Regions from separate parts of the Succinispira mobilis DSM 6222 genome, predicted to be linked through region 3. Evidence: riboswitches for the same ligand, from Rfam matches in the RefSeq annotation. Region 3 holds a riboswitch; each other region holds the start of a gene.
The links. Region 3 has a riboswitch for cobalamin ahead of SUCMO_RS0106890 (GNAT family N-acetyltransferase). Riboswitches for the same ligand answer to the same signal wherever they lie in the genome.
Positions count from the first base shown of each region.

Region 1 (5,585 bases), 800 kb from region 3:
CCAAGTTCGATATCCGCAGTAGCTCCAGCTTCTTGCATATGATAGCCTGAGATAGAAATACTGTTGAATTTAGGCATATAATTAGAGGTATAAGAGAAAATATCACCGATAATACGCATGGAAGCAGAAGGTGGATAAATGTACGTATTCCGCACCATAAATTCTTTCAAAATATCATTTTGAATAGTACCAGCCATAACTTTTTTATCAACGCCTTGTTCTTCACCAGCTAAAATATAAAAAGCCATTACCGGTAAAACGGCACCATTCATGGTCATAGATACTGACATTTGATCCAAAGGAATCCCAGAAAAGAGAATTTCCATATCTAAAATGGAGTCAACCGCAACGCCAGCTTTACCAACATCGCCGACTACCCGGGGATGATCAGAGTCATAGCCACGATGTGTAGCTAAGTCAAAGGCAATAGAAAGCCCTTTTTGACCAGCAGCAAGATTACGACGATAGAAAGCATTACTTTCTTCGGCAGTGGAAAACCCTGCGTATTGTCTTACTGTCCAAGGCCGAGTAACATACATAGTTGGGTAAGGGCCACGTAAAAATGGCGGTACCCCAGCCATATACATTAGATGTTTGCAGTCATTGTAGGCACTTTGGTCATAAAGTGGTGCTACGTCGATTTGTTCCATAGTACGATAGAAGTTTTCGTCAAAAGATTTACCAGTTTCAGCTTTTAGTTGTTCCTTCCAAGCTTCTAAGTTCTGAGCAGTGCAGTCAGGCGCTTGTTTAAAGGGAATTTTACTAAAATCAGGAAATTGAGCCATTTAGAACATCCCCCTTTCTTTTTGCATTCTGACTAAGGTTTCATAGCAATTAGATCTAACACTAATATAATCATCCATGCCCGCAGCATCGCACAATTCTTTTAGTTCTTTGCTTGGTGCTCCAGCTAAAAATACTTTGATTTTAGAATTCGCAGCTTTTAATTTGCGAGTAAGTTCAGGTGCTAAATCTGGATAAGTAGCATCAGTAGAACAAATAATTGTGGCATCAGCTTTAGAAGCTAAAACCGCTTGCACAGCTTCATCAACTGTTGGGAAGCCGTCATTGCCAATTACATCAAAAGCGGCAACTTGCATGAAAGAAGTTACAAATTCAGCCCGGGCTTTATGCTGCGGAATTGGACCCATGTTCGATAAGAAAATGGTGTAATTTTCCCCTGTTGTGGCTTTAAAAGTTTCAGTGCGTTTTCGCATTTCTTCGTAATTTTCCGTCCAACGATGTGCGGCAATTGCCTCAACCGTAGGTTGTTTATGATTAGAGCCAGTTAGCGCTTGGTTTAGTTCGCCCGCAGTTGCGCCAACGAGCATGGCTTTAATCGCTAAAGTAACTAAAGTACCTACTTCGCTAGCATCACAATCACTGATTTCTTTTAACAGGGCTTGGGCCATAGCATTATCACGATTTTTAGCATTAACTTCTAGACTAGTAATGCGTTGCGCTTTAAGTTCAGGATAATTAACTGGTTCGACAGTTAAAGGAACTTCGGTCATGTTAGGATACATGTTATTGCCAACCGCACGGTCACTACGCATTGCTAACTTTTTAAATCTATCAGCTAAAATACTAGTTAAATCTGAGTGAATTTTACTAGTTTGTAAAGCTTCTAAAATACCACCTTGAGCTTCCAGTTCTTGGAATTTAGCCCAAGCTTTTTCGGTTAATTGGTTAGTAAGTGGCTCTAAATACCAAGAACCGCCCGCAGGATCAATTGGTTGAATTAAATTGAACTCATGTTGCAACATTATTTGCACATTACGCGCAATACGACGCGAAAACTCATCGCTAGGACGAATTACATGGTCAAAAGGTTTGATAAACATGCCATCTATGCCACCAATAACGGCAGAAAAAGATTGTGTTGCGGCACGTAACACATTTACATAAGGATCATAGGCTGTTTGGCAGAAAGTCGAGGTGCTAACAAATAAGTCGATTTTCTCAGCCGCTTTGCTACCAGCAAAACTTTGTACGATTTGGCTCCAAATCATTTTTACGCTACGCAATTTAGCGATTTCCATAAAAAAGTTAGCGCCAATACTAAAGTGAAAACGTACATGTTTGCAAAATGCTTCAATGCTAATCCCGCGCAGTAGCATGGCTTTAATATAAGTTACCGCAGTGCTCATGGCATAACCAATTTCTTGCACGTCATTGCCACCCGCATTATGATAAACATCTGTATCAATAATTACAGTTTTTAAATTAGGGGCATGTTCTTCAGCCCAAGCAATGCTATGAGCCATTTCGTCATAGTATTCATCTAAAGAGCGCGCCAAAGTACCAGAACTAGCTAGTTCACCGATCGGATCGGCTGCTACAGCTCCAGTTAATTTATGTGTATCAAAACCTTGTTTTTCAGCAAAAGCAGCAATAGCTGCTAGCAAGGCAATATTCGAAGCCCCTGCATAAAGTGCTAAATCTTGTTGAACAAGGTTAATATCTTTTAAGATAACTTCTAAATCAGCTAAAGTAGAAACTGAAACTCCTTTATCGGCAAATTCAACATCTAAAGCCTCAGGAGCATCGATACCTTTGCGGCTAGCAGTATCTAGGACAAAACTAACAGCAGTAGTTCCTTTTAATAGCTCGCGTTTTAAAACAGCGTTTGCTTCTGCTAAACTTTTAGCATCACATTGTTGAGCAATGATCCAAGGTTTGCTAATATAGCCACTGGCATGCGCCCCACGAAGATTGCTAGCTTGTGCTGGATAAGTTTGCGGATGCGTGAGTTTTTCTAAATCTTCTGGGAGGTAAATTGGATTTAAAGTAATTCCCTCGTATGTTTTAGTAAACATACTTTTATCAAAATCAGCACCTTTGAGGGCAATAATTGCTTGCTCTTTCCATTGGTCATAGCAAGTAGCCTCAAATTCGTCAAAGTTGATTTCAGGAATTTCCGTGTTCTCAAGGTCTTTTACTTGTTCCATATACGGTATCCTTCCTTTTAGTTATATATTTGCGGGGGAACGAATACTATTTTCTTGGTTTATTTAGCAGAGTGGTTCGAGTACCTCCTACCTAAACTGCCAATAAACGTCTCAAAGTATTAGACACGTTTTAAACGTGCTGTAATATTGCTTGGCGCACCCTTGCGCCAAATTCAAGGAGAAAGAAAATAATAAAGATGGTGTTAAGGTAAAAGAATGGTGTATGCTGGAGCTAAGTTAAAATACCCTGTGGCCCTAACTTAAAAAACGCAGAAAACCGCCTTTCTTAAAGAAAGACGGTTTAAAATGTCAGTAAAAGATTCGCAATAAATATCCAAGCTGAAAAGAACATTATGGAATAAATTCTCGCGACATCTCCTCCCCGTCTCTCGCAGGTCAAACAGTGATGCTAGATACAGGCAGTTCTTCTGACTTAGATTCATAGCTTGTTTCGCCTTCCCAGTAAAAACCAGTGGCAATGTGAAACGCGCTCCTCATTACAGCGGCGGGACCGTGTTGGAATTACACCAACTTCCCTATTAAGCTCCGTTAGGAGCACCTGTACAACAATATATTAACTTATGGTTCTTAATTCTAAATCTTCTTTTTGTGATTGTCAAGCAGAAAAAACAAAAAATAATAAAAAAAATATTGACTCTACCATAAGTATATCCTTTAAGCTTTAGCAAAGTTAGGAGCTTAGAAATTTGTAATAATAGAAAAAATATGTATAAAATAAACTTAAAAAGAATAAAAAAACAAACGACAAGGAATACAAATACAATATTCAATGATAAAAAACACCTGAAAGGAGGATATTTAATGAAAATAGCCTTGTTACATTTTTCCTTGGTAGCAGGACCATTAGAGAAAAATTTGCAAAAACTGTGTTGGGGGATAGAAACTGCAGCTGAAAATGGCGCTAAATGGATAATAACTCCAGAAATGGCTCTACAAGGATATTATATGAATTGTATCGCGGGCAATTATCAACCAGTAAGCGAAAATTCCTCAGAATTAGAACCGTTAAAGGCGCTGGCCAAAAAATATCAATTGACTATTTTTCTTGGTTGTGCAGAATTAACAGCTAAACAGGCCTATAATGCCTGTTTAGTGATAGATGCTAGCGGAGAAATAGTAGCTCGACATTATAAAATTCGTACTTTAAATTGGATAACTGAAGCCTGGTCGACTCCTGGCGATAGCTTAGAAGTAGTAGAAATAGCGGGAGTTCGTGTAGGCTTATTAGTTTGTGCTGATGCTTGGTTTGCTGAAAATGCAGCGGTATTAACGCAAAAAGCGGCGCAACTGATAGTCGTTGTGGCCGCGTGGCCACCAGGGTGTGGCGGCCCACCAGAGGCAGCTTGGAAAAGATGCTCACAAGCTGCCTCTAATATTCCCGTTATAGTGTGTAATCAAACAGGCAGAACAGAAAAATTAGATTTGACAATTGCACAAAGTGCAGTTGTAGTGGCTGATAAAATTATAACGGCTTATCAAGGTGTAGCAGAAAAAATTTTATACGCGCAGTTACCAGCTGATCTGACTGATCCTAGTAAGTGGCAGACAGTAAATTTTGAATTAGCTCCAGGTAATTGTAACTTGCTTTAAACAGCTTTAGGAGTAGTAAATAGCAAAACTAACTACTTAGGTAAAGGATAATTAAACACTTAGTTTGGTAGTTTAGCTGATAAAGCTAGACAAGGGTTTAGCGTTCTAAGAATTAGTAAATGTTTAAGGAGCATAACATAATGGCAAAAATTATAGTAATAACAAATATGGAAAATCATTTTACAGGCTTACAGCGGGCATCTCAGAGAATTTTAGCAACTGAGCAGTTACTAGATAAAATGGAAATAATTCAAGTTAATGACCAAGAAATCTGGAATAAAAACTGGGAAAATAAAATTAAACAAAGTGCTTTTGTTTTAACGACTTGGATGGGGACGGGTTTATGTTGTGATTTTTTGAAAAAAGCTTCAACTTTTATGCAAAATAATCAAAAAAAGCATTTGTTTGCAATTATTGATCCTGGCGATGATGCTTTAAGTTTTGGCATTACAAGCCAAGAAATTGAACGCATTGGCAAATATTTGTCTTATGGTGGTTTAGACAATTATATTAATTTATGTGCATATTTAATGAATTATTATTTGCCTGAAAAGGTTAGTTATCTGGAACCGCAGCAGTTACCTTGGTGCGGTATATACCATCCTAAATTTTCTGGTCAAGCTTTAACTACAGAGGAATTTTTTGAAAAAATATACCAAAAAGATAAACCTGTTGTCGGGTTAGTGTTTGCGCGAGAAGATTGGCTTTGGGATAATATTGATTATCAAAATAGTATTATTACGGCCTTAGAGCAAGAGGGATGCAATGTTTTAGCGTTGTTTAGTAGTAATTTGGCTAACTCTGAAACTGGAGCTCCGGCCTTAGGGGAAAGTATTCAAAAAATGTTTTATTACCAGGGGCAGGTGGCGATAGATGTTTTAATAAATCCGTTTGTTTTCTCGCTTACTGTCACGGGCTTTGCAAGTCTTAAAAATTTACAAGAGCTAGGTGTGCCAATATTACAAGTGCATAATATGTATATGGATTACAAATGGTGGGAAGCAAGTTATGTCGGTTTAACGG
Region 1 is NZ_KB913028.1:658,749-664,333, forward strand. Features, by position in the region: gene scpA (methylmalonyl-CoA mutase) at 1-785, opposite strand, end outside; gene SUCMO_RS0103190 (methylmalonyl-CoA mutase family protein) at 786-2,951, opposite strand; cobalamin riboswitch at 3,353-3,529, opposite strand; gene SUCMO_RS0103195 (carbon-nitrogen hydrolase family protein) at 3,774-4,562, shown strand; gene cobN (cobaltochelatase subunit CobN) at 4,703-5,585, shown strand, end outside.
Region 1: another riboswitch for cobalamin. It lies ahead of SUCMO_RS0103190 (methylmalonyl-CoA mutase family protein); the one in region 3 lies ahead of SUCMO_RS0106890 (GNAT family N-acetyltransferase).

Region 2 (5,585 bases), 300 kb from region 3:
CATGTCCCAGTTAGATGTTACTATCAAAAATGGTGATAATCGGGAATCACATATGCTGAACTCAGATGATTATAATGCTTATCAAGGGGGCATGATTGCTACAGTTCGTTCTTTAAGCGGCAAAAAGCCACGGTCTTATTGTGGTGATAGTACTGACCGTAGTAAAGTTGAAATGCGTAGTTTACAAGAAGAAATGAAAAGAATTTTCCGTGGTGAAGCCGTAAATCCTAAATTTATTCAGGGTATGAAAAAACATGGATATAAAGGGGCTCAAGATATGGCTAACTACCTAGCCCATAGTTATCAATGGGATGCCACCAGTGGGATAATGGAAGATTGGATGTATGAAAAGTATGCGGCTAAATACGCATTTGATAAAGAAATCCAAGATTGGATGCGCGATGTAAATCCTTGGGCGTTACAACGGCTAACGGAAATATTATTAGAGGCCGAACAACGTGGCTTGTGGAACGCAAAACCAGAAACAAAGGCGGAATTGCAAAAAATTTATCTATCTTTAGAAGGAGAACTTGAGGAACGTAATGATGGATAGAAAACAGAAAAAATTTGTGAGATTTTTGTTTATAACTTTTTTAGCTATAATTTTAACTTTCATTTTAACTGCTTGCAAAACAAGTTCAGAGAAAGAACAAAAAGTTGCTAATTTTAACTATCAGGTGACAGATGTCCAAGGAACAGTGGTGAAGTTTGAGAAAAAACCAGAAAGAATTTTGACTTTGGCAATGGGCACAGATGGAATTGTTTTAGGTTTAGTACCACCAACTAGATTAGTTGGCGTAAATCATCTGTTAGATGATCCTAATAGTTCTAACATCGTAGCTAAAGCGAAACAAATCCCAACTAAGATTAAAAATCCTACAGCCGAACAAATCTATGCTTTGAAGCCAGATGTAGTTATTGTCCCGAACTGGGGAAAGGCTGAGATTGTAGATAATTTACGCGATTTAGGTTTAAAGGTAGTGGTTTGTAAAGGGGCAAGTACCATCGAAGAAGTTCAAGAAAATGTACTCTTAATTGCACGTACTTTGGGTGAGGAAGCAAAAGGGTTAAAACTTGTTGAGAAAATGAAAGCAAAATTGCAAGAAATAGATGCTAAAGTAATTAAAATTTCACCTGCACAAAGAAAAAAAGTCGTTTTGATTTCTTTGATGGCTTCATATGGCGGAATAGGTAGCTCGTTTGATGCCATTTGTACGCGGGCTGGAGTAATAAACGGTGTTGCTGAAGCGGGGATTAAAAATGGTCAAATTTTAGGTAAAGAGCGCTTGGTAGAAGTAAATCCTGATTTTTTAATTTTGCCAGTGTATAATGATCATGGTAATTTTGATATTAATAAACATAATAATGAATTTCTCCTAGATCCGTCCTTACAAACTCTGACAGCAGTTAAAGAGCGGAAACTGTATTACCCGCGCGAAGGTTACATCTACAACGTTTCTCAAGATATAGTTTTTGGTGTCCAAGAATTAGCTTACGCCGCTTATGGAGAAAGTTTTACCCAGCCTGCTGATTGTCATCTTTCTGTAGCGGAAGAATAAAAAATATGCCAGTTGCTATTGCTAGTTAAACTTGACTGTATACTAGGTATATAGTTTATAATCAAAATAATTTTGGAAAACTTAATATCAAGTAGGCGCCATAAGGCTTAATTGGGAAATCGGTGTAAATCCGATGCGGTCCCGCCACTGTAATGCGGTTAAATAATTTTGACAAGCTGTCTAATTAAATTAACCCTAAGTCAGCAAAACTACCTACTTTTTACCATATCCCTACGAGCGATAGGGAGGTAGGTGCAATGTATTTGTATTGCTAGACCTCTGTATCACTTAGGTGGGGGTCTAGTTTTTTTGTGTTTTTGTTGCCAGTTATGACTCTGCAAGATGAGATAAATGGGAACTTAACAAATATAAAATGATTTCGAAAGGAAGTTTATTAATGGCTTATTTAAGACGAGGTAAAATCAAATTAACGCAAGGATTATTTTTAAGTGCTCTTATTCTTAGTAGTATTTGTTCCGGTAAAGTGCAGGCGGCTGAGGTTGATCAATTAGAAACTTTTGCTCTAGATCAAATTGTGGTTACGGCAACTCGAAGCGAAAAACGTGATGTAGATGTCGCTGCTTCCACTACGATTTTGACGGCAAAAGACTTGCAAAATACAGGTGCAAGCAATATTCAAACAGCTCTTGCCAAAGTTCCAGGTCTTGCATATAAAACTTTTGGACCAGGTGGCTCTGCATTTGGGACAATGTCCAATGAAATAACTATTCGTGGGGTTAGTAATGGTACGTTAGTTATGATTAATGGCTCGCCGATTAATCTGCGGGGCAAATATTATTTAGATTCTATTCCTGTGGAAAATGTTGAGCGCGTAGAAATTATCAAAGGTGGCGGCGCAGTACTTTATGGTAGCGAAGCCATGGGTGGCGTAATTAACATTATTATGAAAAAAGAATTTGCAAATAGCATTACAGCTGGCGTAGGTAATTATGGACAGCAAAAATACGATTTAACGTTGAACGCAGATAAACTAAATGTCGGCTATAATTTAGAAAAATGGGGTAATGTAAACACCATTTCTAAAAATACAGACAAAGGTAATAAACACACAGATGCTACTGGTTCAGAAAAAAACAGTATTTTAATGGAATATAACTTCAATGATAAATTACAACTGATGTACAATTATTTAGAGACAGAGGCTAGCTATGATACTTGGTTTGATGGTGCTTATAAATCAGTTCCAGCAACGGGTAGTTTGCAACAAAATCGTAAATATGGCACAAAACAAAATGTTGTTCAACTAAATTATACAGATGATAATTTTAAAGCAAAAGCTTATTATAATCAAAATAAACTTACTGCCGACGGCTTTACGAAATATGACACTTCAGGGAATTTAAAGAACACTATTTACGATACTGATGAAAAAAATAGAACTTATGGAGTAGATTTACAAAAAAATTGGGATTTAAATACTAGAACCAAAACAATTTTAGGATTTACTTACCAAAACGAATTTTATACAGATTACAGTACTAAAAAATATGATCGCAATAATTTAGCTTTTTACGGACAATGGGAACAAAAGTTAAGCGACTTAAATACTTTAAGCTTAAGTGCTCGTGAAACTTGGACAACTGGCGCGCCAGGAGATCAAAACTATAATAATTTTAGTGCTCAAGGCCAGTTGAGTCATAAACTAGCAGAAAATGAAAATCTTTATGCTAGTGTAGGTCAGTCCTTTATCATGCCAACTTTCGCTCAAATGTATGGCTCAAGTGATACAGCAATTCCTAATCCTGGTTTAAAAGAGCAGACTGGCGTTAATTATGAAATGGGTTGGAAAAAAATCTCTGGCGACCATAGTTGGAAAATGGCTGTTTATCACATTGACATTACAGATAATATAAGTGCGAAGTGGAATAAAACTAAAAGCAACTATACCTATAGTAATGAAGACTTTATTAATACTGGTTTAGAACTTACAGCGGATATTCATGATCAAAATGGTTGGAGCTATAATTGGGGCATAAACTTAAGTAACCCTAAAGCCAAACAAGAGGGCTCAGATTGGGATAGAAAATATGGTAAATTACAAGTAACTGGTGGCGTGACTTATGCGAAAGATAAGTGGAGAAGCAGTTTGACAGGAAGCTATATGGGTAAACGGGTGGCAGCACCAAGTTCAGAAAAATCTAGCGCCTTAAAACCATACTTTTTAACTAGTTTAACCACAACTTATATTTGCGATAAAAATAGTGAAATCACTTTAAGCTTAGAAAACATTTTTGATAGAAAAGACATTTTAAATCATTCTGGTTCAGAGTATTATGCTACACCGTTTAACTTCTTATTGAGTTACAATTATAAGTTCTAAATAAAAGTGAACAAGTTACTTAACCTAAAGAAGATTTATTAAAAAACAAGCTAGTATCTTAAACTTTAAGATACTAGCCGTTAATAAGAGGAGCGAAGAACGATGCGAAACAAGAAAAAAACCTTGCTACTAGCTGTAGCTTGTTGCAGTGTTTTTTATACAAGTCAAGTGTCTTTAGCAGCAGAAAGGCAAGAACTAGAAACTTTTGCCTTAGATCAAATTGTGGTTACGGCAACGCGGAGCGAGAAAAAATTGGTTGATACGCCTGCAAATGTTACGGTAATTACAGCTGAGGAAATCACGCGCAAAGGTTATCAATCAGTTACGGAAGCTTTAGAAAATGTACCTGGAGCAATTGTCACTAGTAATGGTTTTGTGGGCTCAGAACAACATGTGTTATTAAATGGTGAAGAACGGGTGCTTTTTTTAGTAAATGGCCGACGGATGAACCTTGATCGTGGTGGCGGGCATGGCCGACAAGCTTTTGATTTACGTTCTTTACCGAATATAGGCGCTATTGAAAAAATTGAAGTTGTAAAAGGTGCTAGCACTACTTTATATGGAACGGATGCCGTAGGTGGGATTATTAATATTATTACCAAAAAAGGTGCGGCGCAAGTAGCAAGTTTAGATGTAAGCAGTGGTTCTTGGGGAACAGAAAATTATAAATTAGCTGTAGGTGGCAAAACTAATGCCGGCTTAGGTTACTATGTAACGTTAAAAAAATCAGAACAAGATTATGTTAAATTTAAAAAAGTTAAAAATAATCAAGAAATTAAGTGGGCGAATACTAGTTATGAATCAACCGCAGCTACAATTCGCTTAGATAAACAATTTGATGCCGATAAAGCAGCAACTTTAACTTTTGAGCACAGTATTGCAGATGCAGGTCAGCCTTATAATCCGCCAGGTTTTTCAGGGTTCAAAGCTACAGATACATCCACGATTTTAGATAACAATGTGATGGCTAAATACGAATGGGGCTTAAGTGGCGATAATAAAGGTTTTGTGCAAGTATTCCGCAACCATAATGTTGGTAATACCTATAGCTCTACTAGTCACAGTACTTATACTGAAGAAAAAGATGGTTTAGCATTGCAACAAGCTTGGCAAACTAGTACAAGCAATCAAATTATAGCGGGGTTTGATGCCAATAATTCTAAAGTAAATAACACTAGCTCTTTTGTAGAAGAAAAAGAAATTAAAACAAAAGCTTTTTATTTGCATGATACTTGGAACTTTACAGATAGCTGGCAATTAAACGCTGGGGTGCGTTATGATAAACATAATTATTTCGGACATGAAACTACAGCTAGTTTGGCTTTAAACAAAAAATTTACTGATACTAGTAACGCTTACATTTCTTGGAATCAAATTTTCAATGCCCCTAATGGCAATGATTTATTTTATAATAGCTCTTGGGCAAAAGGTAATTTAAATCTTAAACCAGAAACTGGGGATGTAATTTCTCTAGGCTACAATGTTCAAGCATCTGCTAGTACTAACATCAGTATGAGTTATTTTAAAAGCGAAATTAAAGATGCTATAGATTGGTATGATGCAGGTACTTATTGGACCGTTAAGAATGTTAATAAACAAAAGAAAGATGGTTTCGAATTATCAGTAAATCATAAGCTTTCAGAAAAGTGGACAACTTGGGCAGCCTATTCTTATGTAAATGTTAA
Region 2 is NZ_KB913028.1:1,154,215-1,159,799, forward strand. Features, by position in the region: gene cobN (cobaltochelatase subunit CobN) at 1-553, shown strand, start outside; gene SUCMO_RS0105520 (ABC transporter substrate-binding protein) at 543-1,559, shown strand; cobalamin riboswitch at 1,636-1,790, shown strand; gene SUCMO_RS0105525 (TonB-dependent receptor plug domain-containing protein) at 1,957-3,900, shown strand; gene SUCMO_RS0105530 (TonB-dependent receptor plug domain-containing protein) at 4,003-5,585, shown strand, end outside.
Region 2: another riboswitch for cobalamin. It lies ahead of SUCMO_RS0105525 (TonB-dependent receptor plug domain-containing protein); the one in region 3 lies ahead of SUCMO_RS0106890 (GNAT family N-acetyltransferase).

Region 3 (5,585 bases):
TGGTAAAAGTCCCGTCATTTCCTTAAACTGGTCTTTTGCTTCATAGCCAATAACGGCCTGGAAATCTCTAACCATTAATGGGAATGGATGTGGTCCTAAGGCTGAACCTATACAGTATATCGATTCTTTATAATTTTGAGCGTAAGATTCAAATGCCGAATCTACTGCCTCTTTAAGTGTTTTTAAACCATGACTTACTGGAACTACCTTTGCACCTAAAATTTTCATTCTAGTTACATTGGGAGCCTGTTTAGCAATATCAACTTCACCCATATGAATTTCACATTCCAACCCAAAAAATGCTGCTGCTGTCGCTAATGCTACCCCATGCTGTCCCGCACCAGTTTCAGCAATTAAACGTTTTTTCCCCATAAATTTGGCCAATAAACCTTCACCCATGCAATGATTTAGTTTGTGCGCCCCTGTATGATTTAAATCTTCTCTTTTCAAATAAATTTGGCAATTACCAAGTTTTCTAGATAAACGCTCACAATGGTATACCGGCGTAGGGCGCCCTTGAAATTCTTTGCGAATACGCCGTAATTCATTTATAAATTGAGAAGAATGGCAAATTGTTTGATACGCATCAGCTATTTCTCTAAAAGCTGGTTCTAATTCTTGCGGTAAATAAGCCCCACCATATACTCCAAAACGTCCATTTTTATCAGGATAATCTTTTAAATATCTTCTAAAATCCATTTGCAACCTCCAAAAAACTTTTTTCTCTATATGAGTATAACAACAATAATTTTAATTTACAAGTAGCGCTAATTATTACTAATTAATCTTTCCACATTACGAATATTGTTCTTTTTCATTCTATATTTGTTCTTATTTCTCAACTTAAACTCCTAGAAATCAGCAATTTCATTGACAATACATGATAATTTTGATAAAATAAAAAAATATTTTATATAATAAAGTTTAACAGGTGCCTCTTGGCCTAAAAGAAAAGTTCGGTGTATTCCGACGCGGTCCCGCCACTGTAAAAGATTGTTTATTACATACTCTCACAGACAATCTCAAGCCAGTAACTGCCTGTTTAAACAATCACCGCTATTACCTACGAAAGATGGGGATGGAGATTGCGAAATATGATTATTAAGTTTTTAGCCTTAATAAATTGTGCTTTTCGACTAAATTCAGGACACTCTTTCTAATGAAGGGTGCCCTTTTTTTGTTTTAACTATATTAAATGTAAAAAAAGGAGTTCGTATGTTAATAAAAGATACACCAATAATTATTCGCACAGCCAAAATTTCCGAAATAGAAACGGTTAAAAATTTTCTCCTACAACAATGTAAACTGCTTTATAATGGTGAGATAAGTCCTAATCAATACCAAGATTTAGAACAATCTCAGGCAAAATATTTTCTCCCGGAACGCCACACTTTAATAGGAGCTTTTTTAACAACCGGTCAGCTAGTCGGAACGATTGCTGTCTCAGTTTATAATGATCGAATATCCTGTATCAAGGGTAGATATGCACCTCATACTGCTGCTGAAATTGGACGTTGTTATATCAGCCCCGAACTTAGGCGTTCGGGAATTGGCTCTCAACTATTTAATTCCGCACTAGATTTCGCTTTATCCGCTAATTACAAATTTCTCTATTTGCACACACATAAGTTTTTACCGGGCGGCTTTAATTTTTGGTTAAAAAACGGTTTTAAAATAACTGTAGATGAAGAAGATATCCATCAAACAGTGCATATGGAGCTTGATTTAGCAGCTTTTATTGGTGACAAAATATGAATAGCGATTTTATCTTTCTAGCCTGTACAAAAACTTTTATAATTTGGAAAGCAGCTTTACCTGCCATGTTGTTTGGTTGTTGGTGTGGTGTAGTTTTACGGCGTGGTAAAATTTTTATTTTTTTTAGCAAATTAACTAGACCTTTAACATGGTTGGGAAAAATTCCTAAAGAACTAGGTCCTTTTTTTATCCTTTGTCTTTTAAATCGCTATGCTGCAAATGCGCTTTTGGCTGATTGTGCTAAAACTAATAAGCTTAGCACCAACACTATTACAGCAGTATATCTTATGGGTTCACTGCCTACCGGAATATATTTTACAGCTTTTTATTTTACGCCAATATTAATAAATTCTTTAGGGATTGAACTCGGTAGCATTTTCATTGTTATCCATATACTCTTAAGTCTAATCGTTACTTGTACTGGTATTTTTTGGCAACGTCTAATCAATCAAAATTGGAATAACTTCAGTTTTCAAAGCAATGTATCACCCCAAAACAACATCTCCAAAGCTGATACATTTTTTCAAGATCTCAATAGCGCTTGGCTACAATTTCGCTCTATTGCAGTAATTTTCATGCCTGTTACTTTCTTCTTTGCTCTGCTACTATCAACAACTTGGTTAGAACAGTTAGCCCCAACTTTAGATCAAATCTTACAAAGTTTTTCCCTATCTACTGCTGGTGTTATGGTTATTATTGCTGGCTTACCTACTTTAATTGCTGCTATTGGTTTAGCTGGTAGCTTATTTGCACAAGGACTTCTTTCTGCACCTGAAGTAATCTTCACACTTCTCTTAGCTGCTTTTGGGCATAACGTATATGATTCATGTTCTAGAGTCTGGCCAAGTAATGTTGCCATTTTCGGACTAAAACTAGGTACATCACTTACTTTAGTCGGAGCGAATTTATATTTGGGCACTGTCGCAATAGCTATTTTTATCACTTATAATTTCCTTTAAATATTTTTCAATTATTTTTCACAAAATGATAATAGCTCTGAAAGTTAGTAATAATACTAAAACTTCAGAGCTATTTTTATTGTTAAATATTATTTTTCTAATTTAGACTTTAGTTTATATTTTCTCTGTTTGTGCCTTCGACTTTTGAATTTTAGACGGAATTTCTTTAGCTACTTGCTTTACTTCTGCGGGGATTTTAATTTTTTCTTGTTTATCTAACATAATTACTTCAGATTTCATCGTTAATTTAGAAGCTGCTAAAAATTTAGCTAAGTCTTGTTTATCTTTATCCTTCATTTTTTTATCATATTTGGCAATAACATTATTAACAATATTTCTAGTAAAATCAGTAAAGTCAATTTCCGAATTAATAACTTTATTCTTCCGATCAATTTTTTCCTTATAAGTAATATCTCCAGCTTTACTCATAATTTCGTGATATGCTGTCAAAAATTCTGTTTTTGCTTCTGGAGTTTTAAAAGAAGTTTTATCTGCTAAGATAGCTTTCTCCACTAAATCATATAACCTAGTTGTGTTCACAACTACTGCTAATTCAACTTGTTCAGTATTATAATTTAATAATTCTACTGATTTTATGAATTCTAAACGTTCAACCTTTTGTTTTTCTGCTAACTTTTTATCATTTATAATGAGATTAGGAATTATTTGTTTAGTCCACTGCTTATCCAGTTGAGTATATACATGTAGATCTGTTCCATTTTGTTCTAAGTATTGTTGTATTGTAAACTCTTTTTTAGCTTTACCTAACATTAAAAATTCAATTTGATAATCTAATTTGCTAACTTTAGATTTACTATCTACACCTAAAACATCAATCTTAGCATTAAAGTTGGCAATTGGAGTAATTAGTTCTAAATCCACTTTAACTTTCGAACCACGTGCTTCGAACTCTTGATATATCGGCGCCAAATATCTTTCAACATCTGTCATTGTCAATTGACCTGCCGCTGAAACCTGATTGCTACTAACAAAAGCAAGTAGCATCCACATAACAATTATAATTTTTCTTATCATCAGTTTATCGCCTCCGTAAATATCTAACATGTTACTTAGAATAGCATTTTTTTTTAAGCAAATCAAGTTTATACATTATTTGCTATTTTGCGAACAATAAGCTATAATTTAACCAAACATTAGTTCGTTTGGTGGTGACAATTAGTTCATGCCTGATATTTTACATATTGACTTAAACAATTTTTATGCTTCAGTAGCTTGTCTCGAACGCCCCCAACTAAAACATCTTCCCCTAGCAGTTTGTGGTAGCCAACAAGAGCGTCATGGCATTGTTTTAGCTAAAAACGAACCAGCTAAAGCTCTCGGCGTTAAAACTGGCGAAGCTATTTGGCAAGCCAAAACTAAAGCCCCACACTTAATAATCGTTGAACCAGATTTTTCGCAATACTACTTTTTCTCGCAAAAAGCGCGTCTAATTTACAGCGAGTACACTGATCAAGTTGAACCTTTTGGCATTGACGAAGCTTGGCTAGATGTTACAGGTTCCAAGAATCTTTTCGGTCAACCTTTAGAAATCGCAGAAATAATTCGCCAAAGAGTAAAACAAGAACTAGGACTTACTGTTTCCATTGGTGTTTCTTTTAATAAAGTTTTTGCCAAATTAGCTTCTGATCTCAAAAAACCTGATGCTATCAGCCAAGTAACTCTAGAAAATTTCCAAAATGTAGTTTGGCCTTTACCCATAGAAAATCTACTTTATGTTGGTAAAGCAACAGCTAGTAAATTAAGACTATTTGGCATAGATACTATTGGTAAATTAGCCAAACTTGACAAAAACTTTCTCCGAACTAAATTAGGTAAATGGGGTCCTATGCTCTGGCTTTATGCCAATGGACTAGATCAAACCGTAGTTAGCAAAATTTCTGACGAAAAATCAATAAAATCGTTGGGGAACAGTACAACTTGTGCCCGTGACCTTCATACTGCAGCCGAAGTTAAATTAGTTTTTGCTACCTTAGCCGAAAGTATTGCTTTAAGATTACGGGAAAATAAATTAAAAGCGCAAGCCTTGCAAATAAGTATTCGAGACAATCACTTAGACTATATGCACAAACAGATTACTTTTGCTACAGCAACTGACCACAGTGAACAACTTTTATCTTTGGCCATGCAACTTTTTAACGAAACTTATCTGTGGAATAAGCCCGTTAGAAGCCTTGGCCTGCGCTGTATTAATTTAATAAACTTGACTCAAACCGGTGAACAACTTTCTCTATTCGCCGAAACCCAACAAACAACTGACCAGCAAGCACGTATAGTTGCAATAAGTGATCAAATACGTGCTAAGTTTGGCTATAATTCTCTTACTAAGGCTAGCACATTACTCGACCAACAGCTTACGCACTACCAAGAAGACGATATTCATTATCGCCAGCACAATAGTTTTCACAGTAGGTGATTTTTAGCTTTTTGTCCTTTACGAATCCTAAACCGCCAATTATAATTAGTCTAAAACAATATTAAGGAGGATAATTAATGTCTCTAGTCTATTACTTTCTATCTTTTATAGCTGGTTTAGCACTTACATTGCAAGTTAGCATCAATACTCAGTTGCGACTAGCAGTAAATAGTCCTCTATTCTCATCTTTAATTTCTTTTGCAATTGGCACTATCGCCTTGGCCATTATATTCTTTTTTTCATTATCTAGCGGTAACTATTCGCTTACTCAAACTAACTTTAGTAGCCTAAGTCTCTGGCTTTTCAGTGGCGGACTTTTAGGCGCTTTTTATGTATTCATTACTATATTGGCTTCCCCCAAAATTGGCTTTGCTAATATGTTCAGCTTAGTACTTTGTGGGCAAGTTCTCTTAGCCGTATTATTAGACCATTATGGA
Region 3 is NZ_KB913028.1:1,456,861-1,462,445, forward strand. Features, by position in the region: gene trpB (tryptophan synthase subunit beta) at 1-699, opposite strand, end outside; cobalamin riboswitch at 913-1,056, shown strand; gene SUCMO_RS0106890 (GNAT family N-acetyltransferase) at 1,216-1,755, shown strand; gene SUCMO_RS0106895 (hypothetical protein) at 1,752-2,714, shown strand; gene SUCMO_RS0106900 (hypothetical protein) at 2,829-3,749, opposite strand; gene dinB (DNA polymerase IV) at 3,898-5,148, shown strand; gene SUCMO_RS0106910 (DMT family transporter) at 5,226-5,585, shown strand, end outside.